DNA from 3 places in the Serratia sp. 2723 genome. Region 2 is predicted to be linked to each of the others. Evidence: predicted binding sites of a transcription regulator. Region 2 holds the regulator's gene; each other region holds the start of a gene.
The links. Region 2 encodes LexA, which represses DNA repair genes until DNA is damaged. Its sites were predicted from a motif close to TNCTGTATGTACATACAGNA; they were not measured.
Positions count from the first base shown of each region.

Region 1: mutH (DNA mismatch repair endonuclease MutH) is a predicted target of LexA. The motif match lies at 1,462-1,481, and genes of this name have one in related genera.
Region 3: sulA (SOS-induced cell division inhibitor SulA) is a predicted target of LexA. The motif match lies at 1,820-1,839, and genes of this name have one in related genera.

Region 1 is NZ_JBNDIN010000017.1:26,261-29,541, reverse strand. It holds gene ptsP (phosphoenolpyruvate--protein phosphotransferase) at 1-277, opposite strand, end outside; gene rppH (RNA pyrophosphohydrolase) at 290-817, opposite strand; gene mutH (DNA mismatch repair endonuclease MutH) at 1,514-2,194, shown strand; gene ABIE29_RS20645 (YgdI/YgdR family lipoprotein) at 2,322-2,540, shown strand; gene ABIE29_RS20640 (NADP(H)-dependent aldo-keto reductase) at 2,726-3,281, shown strand, end outside.
Region 2 is NZ_JBNDIN010000018.1:82,053-85,333, forward strand. It holds gene dinF (MATE family efflux transporter DinF) at 121-1,470, opposite strand; gene lexA (transcriptional repressor LexA) at 1,582-2,190, opposite strand; gene ABIE29_RS21445 (diacylglycerol kinase) at 2,314-2,682, opposite strand; gene plsB (glycerol-3-phosphate 1-O-acyltransferase PlsB) at 3,008-3,281, shown strand, end outside.
Region 3 is NZ_JBNDIN010000015.1:9,825-13,105, forward strand. It holds gene yccS (YccS family putative transporter) at 1-968, shown strand, start outside; gene ABIE29_RS19505 (TfoX/Sxy family DNA transformation protein) at 973-1,629, opposite strand; gene sulA (SOS-induced cell division inhibitor SulA) at 1,861-2,367, shown strand; gene ompA (porin OmpA) at 2,727-3,281, shown strand, end outside.

The DNA.
Region 1 (3,281 bases), on a different contig from region 2:
GGCTTTGGGCATCCGCCAGGTTGATCGGCTCTGCCCGCCGCCCGACCAGGCCGACGATGCCTTCGTCAAAGGCCAGGGCAATAGTTCGCCCACGGGGCTTTTTCAACCCGCGCGTCGCCATCAGGTAATAACAGCGGCGGTCGTTGTCTGCCAGATAGATGGAGCAGACTTCGGTGTCCATCGCCAGACAGGTTTCATTGACCAAAAGATCCAGCGCATCTGTCAGACTGGCCGCCGCGGCCACTTTCTCAACAATTTCTCGCAAGCGCGTGAGCATAGTCGGTTTGACTTAACCTCTCTTTCGGCGATAGGCAGGAGGCTGCCGCTGCGCTGCCAGTTCCTGCATTGGCATGACGGTTGCGGCAAACTCTTTCATAACCCGGCGGTACACGTCGCGTTTAAACGACACCACCTGGCGCACCGGATACCAGAAACTCACCCAACGCCAGCCGTCAAACTCCGGCGTACTGCTGCGCTGCATGTTGATATCCGCGTCATTGCACATTAACTGCAGCAGAAACCATTTCTGCTTTTGGCCGATACAAACCGGCTTTGTGTCCCAACGCACCAAACGTTTTGGCAATTTATAGCGCAACCAGTTGCGGGTTGAGGCCAGGATACGCACATCCTTTTTACTCAATCCCACTTCTTCGAACAGCTCACGGTACATCGCCTGCTCAGGCGTTTCGCCAGGGTTTATTCCCCCTTGGGGAAACTGCCAGGAGTGCTGACCGTAACGGCGGGCCCATAGGACCTGCCCCTGACGATTACAGATTACGATACCAACATTCGGGCGGTAGCCATCATCATCGATCACCGGACTACCTCGATAAGCATAAATTCGTATTGATAACCTGATTGTTTCACACAAGCCACAGGCGGTAAACCACTGCTTTGCAGCGCCGTCGTTCGGATAACATTGGGATAACTCACAGATAATGGCAAAGTTATAAACATGTAGCGAGGTTAGAGGGCGGTTTTATTCACTTTTTCTGTGGATAGGTGTGTGAAGAACTCTAGGGATAAGCCGGGAAAACTCGATTGAACTTAAAATCCGCCGTATTTTTGATTTTTTATTACTCCTTTAAATACAACGCAATAGAGACTTAAAAGCAGTTATAAACAGGGTGAAAATGTGATCTATGCACGCTTTGGATCTTTCTCTGGCGAAAGATCCACCAATGCGGATTTTATCCACAGATTATTATACCCTGCGACCTATAAAACCGCCAAATTCGTAAAAAATGCCCCGCGTCAAGGCTGTAAATCAAACCAGTGATCGGCAAAAAGTTGGGTTATCCCAGAAATCTGTGGATAAATAGGTGTAAGATCCTGTTTATTGTCGGTGGCTACAGGTGCACAACCCCGCACTGAAAATTTTACACAGCGATTTACTAGCCAAAAAGTCATGTAAAATCATGCTACTATTGCTGTTTTCCCCAGCCTGCTTTTCCCTTTTAAGGCTGTGAGTAAATTCGGTACATTTTTTAACCAGAATTCATAGGTCTGATTTATGGCATGTTTATCCCCGCTGCCGCCAGAAAACGAGCAGCAATTATTGGCCCGTGCTCAGGCGCTGGCTGGCTTTAACCTTGGCGAACTGGCAGCCCGCGCGCAGGTCAGCATTCCCAAGGATCTCAAACGGGATAAAGGCTGGGTCGGCATGCTGCTGGAGTTGTATCTGGGTGCCATGGCGGGCAGCAAGCCTGAGCAGGATTTCCCAGAGCTGGGCATTGAATTGAAAACCATCCCGGTCGACGCCGCCGGTAACCCGCTGGAAACCACTTTCGTTTGCGTAGCCCCACTGACAGGCAATAGCGGCGTGACTTGGGAAAGCAGCCACGTACGCCACAAACTGGCACGCGTGCTGTGGATCCCGGTGGAGGGAGAACGACAAATCCCGTTGGCACAGCGCCGCGTTGGTTCCCCGCTACTGTGGCAACCCAATCAGGAAGAAACCGAGATGCTGCGCCGGGATTGGGAAGAGCTGATGGATCTTATCGTGCTCGGCCAGGTTGAGCGGATCACCGCCCGCCATGGCGAAGTGCTACAACTGCGGCCAAAAGCGGCCAACAACAAGGCACTGACCGAAGCCACCGGTGAACAGGGCCAGCCGATCCTTACCCTACCGCGCGGCTTCTATCTAAAGAAAAACTTTACCAGGGCACTGCTGGCCAGGCACTTTACGCTTTGATTAGCTCTCCGCCCCTGTTTTCACTGTTATTTTTCCTTACACAGATGGGATACGTCCGAAGACCATCTTTGGCAGAGTTTGCTACTCTATTAGGACAATTATTCCAGGCAATGCAAAGGTGCAAGGCATGAAAAAATGGGTTATGGCTATTTCCGCCCTGTTGATGGTCGCTGGATTAGCGGGCTGTTCCAGCGACTATGTGATGGCCACCAAAGACGGCAATATGATCCTCACGCAGGGAAAGCCTAAAATCGATAAGGATACCGGCCTGATCAGTTATCAGGACGAGCAAGGCAACCAGCGCCAGATTAACGGCGATCAGGTCACGCAGGTTATCGAGCGTTAAGCCAGCCCCGGCCCCTGACAGATTAACAATCAGGGGCTTAGCCTTAGCCCCGGCAGTTATATTCCTCTTTCACCATCTTCCTGGCTTGGTTATAGTCAAGTAAGGCGTGTTACGCCGTTGGATCTCTGGCTTCTGTTTTAGCGGGCATCACGCCCGTAAGCGCTAACATTGAAGGAAGGCCGTTAATGCAATACCACCGTATTCCCCACAGTTCTTTGGAAGTGAGCGTGCTGGGACTGGGCACCATGACCTTTGGCGAACAAAACAGCGAAGCCGATGCCCACGCACAGCTGGATTATGCATTAGCCGCTGGCATCAATCTGATTGATACCGCAGAAATGTATCCAGTACCGCCGCGCCCGGAAACCCAAGGACTGACAGAGCAGTATATTGGCAGTTGGATCAAGGCGCGCGGCAACCGCGACAAAATCGTGCTGGCCAGCAAGGTCTCCGGGCCGATCCGGGGTAATGACGCAGGCATTCGCCCACAGCAGGCATTGGATCGCAAAAATATCCGCGTCGCCCTGGACGCCAGCCTGAAACGGTTAAATACCGATTATCTGGATCTCTACCAGCTACACTGGCCACAGCGCACCACCAACTGTTTCGGCAAGCTCAATTATCAGTACACCGATGAGAAAGCCACCATCCCGCTGTTGGAAACCCTGGAAGCGTTAACCGAGCAGGTCCGTGCCGGCAAAATTCGCTATATCGGCGTCTCTAACGAAACCCCTTGGGGCG
Region 2 (3,281 bases):
CTTAATAGTAAAAAACGCTATTAAAACAGTAAGCAAGCGAACCAAAACCGCTGCGTCAGATGTAACAAAATATAAACATCCGTTAAATTTCATCAATAATTCTGCACTTTTCGCCGATCGTTAGCCACCGCGGATGGAGGATGAAAACCAGGTGCCGCGTATGCTATGGCGATGCCATACCCAGCCCAAAGCAGCCCCGCGCAGGGCCAGGAATACCGCGAGAGCCAACCATAAACCGTGGTTGCCCAATATCGGCAGAGTGAACAACGTCAGCCCGTAGCCCGCGGCGGCTACCGCCATGCTGTTACGCATCTCTGCGCCACGGGTGGCACCGATAAACATGCCGTCCAGCAGGTAGCACCAAACCCCCACCAGAGGCAGCACCACCTGCCAAGGCAGATAATGATTTGCCAGCGCACGCAACTCCGGCAGCGAGGTTAAGCCCGCCACAATCCGTTGCCCGGCGAACAGATAAATAACGGCAAAACCACAGGCAACCAGGCAAGCCTGTCGACAGGCCGCAAGCCATACTTTACGCAGTTGCCGCCCGTCCCTCGCACCATAGGCATGGCCGGAATGGGCTTCCACCGCATAGGCAAAACCATCCAGAGCGTAGGCGGTAAAGGTCAGTAGATTCATCAGCACCGCATTCACCGCCACCACTTCTCCGCCCATGCGGGCTCCCAGAATGGTCAACGAGGCGAAACACAGTTGCAGTAATAACGAGCGCAGCATGATGTCGCGGTTAAGTGCCAGCAGGCGACGTAGATCTCCACGCCAGGCGGTGCGCAGCATCGCCAGCGAAATACCCCGCATGCGTAGTACCCGCCATGCTAACCACACCCCCAGCAACAGCGTGGCATACTCCGCAATCACCGTGGCGGTCGCAGCCCCCTGCACGTTCCAACCCAGCCCCATCACCAACCAGATATCCAGCACGATGTTCAGCAGGTTACCGACAATCAACAGGATCACCGGTGCCCGCACGTACTGCACACCCAGCAACCAGCCGAGCAACACCATATTGGCCAACGCTGCCGGGGCGCTCAGCCAGCGGATCTCCAGAAACAGCCTGGCCTGTACCAATACTTCCCGATCGCCACCCACGATGTTCAGCGCCAGGGCGATCAGCGGAGCTCGCAACAGCACAATCGCCAAGCCAGCGACCAGCGCCAACAATAATGGCTGCATAAAGGCACGAGCCAGCCGGTAGGGATCTTGCGCCCCCAGCGCCTGCGCAGTCAGCCCGGTGGTGCTCATACGCAGGAACAGCAACAACATAAACAGGAAGCTGGTGGCCATTGACCCCACCGCGACCCCGCCAAGGTAGCTAGGGCTATCGAGATGGCCGATAACGGCGGTATCCACCAGGCCAAGCAAGGGGACGGTAATATTGGAGAAGATCATCGGCAACGCCAGACGCCACAGAGCTTTGTCGGTGTCACTGGTGAAGGCAGAAAGCAGGCGCATGGCGATATGTTCCCGTAAAAGCATGGATTTTAGCGTAGCTTAGAATTGACATCGCCCCAGAGATGGGGCGAAGTTTGCCGTTTTAAAGGGCTGTAATACGAGGTAAAGCGGTTAGATCCAGTCGCCGTTGCGGATCACACCCACCGCCAGGCCTTCGATGGTGAAGTTCTGCTGGCGCAGATCGACCACAATCGGTTGGAATTCGCTGTTTTCCGGCAGCAGTTCGACGACGTTGCCGTGTTTCTTCAGGCGCTTGACCGTGACTTCGTCTTCAATGCGGGCGACGACTACCTGGCCGTTGCGTACGTCTTGAGTCTTATGCACTGCCAGCAGATCGCCATCCAGAATGCCGATATCGCGCATCGACATGCCGCTAACGCGCAGCAGGAAATCGGCATTAGGCTTGAACAGAGAAGGATCCACCTTATAGTGCCCTTCAATGTGCTGCTGAGCCAACAGAGGTTCACCGGCAGCCACACGGCCCACCAGAGGTAACCCCTCTTCATCTTCCATCAACAGGCGGATGCCGCGTGAAGCTCCGGAGATGATCTCGATAACGCCTTTGCGAGCCAGCGCCTTCAAGTGCTCTTCTGCGGCATTTGGTGAGCGGAACCCCAGGCGCATTGCGATCTCGGCACGCGTCGGTGGCATGCCCGTTTGCGAAATATGATCGCGAATCAGGTCGTAGACCTCTTGCTGTCTGGTAGTTAGTGCTTTCATTCCGCCCCCTGTTTGTTTATACAGTCTTGCTGTGAGTATATACAGCTAAGTCTGGATTGGGAACCGAAGAATAAATAAAAATCAGCAGGTAGCGAGCGGGATCGCAACGATGCCTGCCGGTTTTCACGCCAAATGCTGCCAAAGTACCGAAGCCCAAACGAACAGCGCCAGAATAATTGCCAGCGATACCGCCGCCGACCCCATATCTTTGGCCCGCCCGGAAAGCTCGTGATATTCCGTGCCTACTCGATCGACGATGGCCTCAATCGCGCTGTTGAGGATTTCGACAATCATCACCAGCAGCACCGAGCCGATCAACAAGATGCGCGCTATCGCCCCCACATCCAGCCAAACCGCCACGATGATAGCCACCACCGTCGCCACCAGTTCCTGGCGGAATGCGGCTTCGTTCTGCCAGGCGGCGATTAAACCTTTATAGGAATAGCCTGCCGCTTTAATGATACGCGTCAGGCCAGTTGCTTGATTTGCCATAGTTAAGAACGCCTTTCTCCAAGATGGATCATGTACCCGCATGTTGCCAACCGCAACGTTCCAGACAGATTTGCCGGCCCAATCACATTTTTATCGCAGCGCAGTATACAGCAAGGTTGGCATACCTTAATCACCTGGCTATGCCGTACAGGGATGTCCCCATGCCGCGAGCGCATAAATGCGCTAAAGCGGTCAACTCGGGTATAATAATTCAACTATGCACCTCCATTGCCGTGAACGGCGGTGGATTTCTTAACGCCACAGATCTGCTACCCGGTTTCTGGTATGCTTGCGGCGAATTGCTAACAAGAGGCTTCACGTTGTCATGTCAGGTTGGCGTAAAATCTATTATAAGATATTGAACTTACCGCTAAAAATGTTGGTAAGAAGTAAGGTTATCCCTTCAGATCCGGTCACGGAGTTAGGGTTGGATCCCTCACGACCGATTTTGTATGTTTTACCTTATAATTCCAAGGCGGATTTACTCACCTTGCGCACCCAGTGTCTGGCGCAAGATCTGCCCGATCCTCTTAACCCGTTGGAAATCGATGGCACCGTGCTGCCAAGCTACGTGTTTATCCACGATGGCCCACGCCTGT
Region 3 (3,281 bases), on a different contig from region 2:
CCCTATTCCGCCACGCCATCCGTATGTCCGTGGTGCTGTGCGTGGGTTATGCGTTTATTCAACTGACCGGGATGCAGCACGGTTATTGGATCCTGCTGACCAGCCTGTTTGTCTGCCAGCCAAACTACAACGCCACCCGCAGGCGCTTGGCATTACGAATTGTCGGCACTCTGGCGGGCATTTTGATCGGCCTGCCGATCCTGTATTTTGTGCCTTCGCTGGAAGGGCAACTCATCCTGATCGTTATCTCTGGAGTGTTGTTCTTCGCCTTTCGAACCGTGCAATATGCCCACGCCACGATGTTTATCACCCTGTTGGTCTTGCTATGCTTTAACCTGCTGGGCGAAGGGTTCGAAGTGGCTGCCCCGCGCGTCTACGATACCCTGCTGGGTTGTGCCATCGCCTGGGCTGCGGTGAGTTTTATCTGGCCAGACTGGAAGTTCCGTCAGTTACCGGCCATGGTGCGTAAGACACTGAATGCCGACTGCCGCTATCTGGATGCCATTCTGGTGCAGTACCATCAGGGCAAGGATAACGGTCTGCCTTATCGTATTGCCCGCCGCGATGCCCATAATAGCGATGCCGAGTTGGCGTCGGTGATCTCTAACATGTCTGCCGACCCTAAAGCCGATAAAACCATTCAGGAAGCGGCATTCCGCCTGCTGTGCCTTAACCATACCTTGTTGAGCTATATTTCCGCCCTGGGTGCCCACCGTGAGCGCCTGGAAAGTGCCGCCGTGCTGGACTTGCTCAACGATGCGGTTTGCTATGTTGATGGCGCATTACACCACGACGCTCATGATCAGCAGCGTATCACGCAGGCACTGGAGGCCCTCTCCGAGCGTATTACTGCGCTGGTTCCGGAGCCGGAAAGCAAAGAACAGCTGGTGTTGCAGCAAATTGGTCTGGTGCTCGAGTTGCTACCAGAGCTGACGGTACTTAATACGCAAATTACTCAAGCCGGTTGATAGTTCAAGGATGTGAGCCGCAGGCGCGGTCTTCTGGCCGCGGCTCAAAGCAGGGAAAGAGCACGTTATTTTCGAACCATTCGGTCAACGCTTCCCTTTGCAGATGGGGCAAGGCGGCATGATGGTAGCCCGCCATGGCCCCCGCCAGTGACATCAGCACTTTCATGCCCAGATTTTTTTGCTGTTGCAGTAGCTTCAGAAAGCTCTCTCTGGCCCCCAACAGGCGAAAATCATAAATATTGCATATGCCTGCTCGCCACAGCTGGCGCTCTAATGTGGCATCAATATTCGGTAAATCTTTCAATCTGCCATTGCAGCGTTTTTTCACCTTAATCTCTTTACGCGTCTCACAGAGAGCCTGCCAGGCAAGCGTACACAGTTCGCGACGCTGCCGCCAAAGTTCTTCATTCACCCAGTAATAGCGCATGACCATGGGGACCCCACGCTTTAAATAGGTCATATTCACCATGCCACGCTCACGGAATGCGCTTTCCAGGCTTTCTGTTGCTCGTAAATACAGCTCACCTTCGGTAATGACCGCAAACATTGTGCCGTCCGCCAGCAGGCCATAGCCGCCAAACTGCGAGCGTATGGCAATATTTCCCAGGGCGGCAAAGCAGGCTTTCGCCTGTTCGATCCTCCTTAGCGATCCTCCATTCATTTACCTCTCCTTATATAAGGCACAACCATTAGGAATTTTTTAGTTGGAATAAACGTAACCGGAACAACTAATTAAAAAAAATACGCATTATCCCCAGCCGTGCCAATCATAAATTCAAGGCGTATAAAAAATAATCCCAATTATGCGAAGCGTTACGAAAATTTGGGTTGATCTTCTGTTTCGATGGCTATACTGTACATACATACAGTAACACTACGGGCGGGAGACGACATGCGTACTCAATCACTTTATCAACCTCATTTTAGCCAATCCTCAATGCCTGCGGAGCAAGCGGTGAACCCTGTGCAACAGGGCAACGAAAATGGCCTAATCAGTGAGCTTGTTTACAATGAGCGGCAACCCGCCGTAGCCCAGTTATTGGTGCCTTTATTGCAGCAGTTGGGCAGGCAATCACGTTGGTTACTGTGGTTGACCCCGCAGCAGAAACTGAGCAAAACCTGGCTGCAACAGGCCAGCCTGCCGGTTGATAAGGTCGTACAGCTTAATCAGATCAATCCACTGGCTACCGTAGACGCCATGGAGAAGGCTTTACTGACAGGAAATTACAGTGTGGTGCTAGGCTGGTTACCGGAATTGACACAAGAGGATCGTCTAAGGCTCAGTCGAGCGGCAGAACTGGGCAATGCCTATGGGTTCATTATGCGACCTCAACGTGACATCGTTGCTGCCGACAGACACTATTCAACCTTAAAAATTCACTCTTCTTTGTATCATTAAGTAAATTTAGGAGTTTTCCCATCACTTTTTTCGCTTGGCCTGGCAATCGCAGAGAGATCAGGCGAAAAGCGAGGTTGGCTGCGGTTCGGCGTCACCTTCCAAGTGAAAAAAAGTCTCGTTTAGCGCCCCAAGATGTTAGAGGATATGTCTAATTCCATGTTTTTTTTTAGAGCTTTATCACATCACACTTGTAACTTTCGCGCCACGTTGTAGACTTTACATCGCCAAGGTTGCTCTATAACGCCAGAAAAACTGGCAGAGTAACAAACGAGGGCTCAAACCTTGGCGAAGGAATTTAAACCAAGGGCTTAAAGCAGCTTTAAAGCTCATTGCCTATTTGGATGATAACGAGGCGCAAAATGAAAAAGACAGCTATCGCATTAGCAGTGGCACTGGCAGGTTTCGCTACAGTAGCGCAAGCCGCACCAAAAGACGACACTTGGTACACTGGTGCTAAACTGGGTTGGTCCCAGTTCCATGACACCGGTTTCTACGGTAACGGTTACACCGTTGATAACGACGCACGTAAAGACCAGATTGGTGCTGGTGCGTTCGTTGGCTATCAGGCAAACCAATACCTGGGCTTCGAAATGGGCTACGACTGGTTAGGTCGTATGAAATATACCGGCGCTAACACCGGTTCTTTCAAAGCTCAAGGCGTTCAGCTGGCAGCTAAACTGAGCTACCCAATCGTTAACGATCTGGACATCTACACCCGTCTGGGCGGTATGGTATGGCGTGCAGACAGTGATGGTGCTGGCTCTAGCAATGGCAACCATGACACTGGCGTTTCTCCACTGGCAGCAGTGGGTGTTGAATATGCACTGAACCGTGACTGGGCTACCCGCCTGGACTACCAGTGGGTTAACAACATCGGTGACGCAGGTACCGTTGGCGCACGTCCAGACAACGGC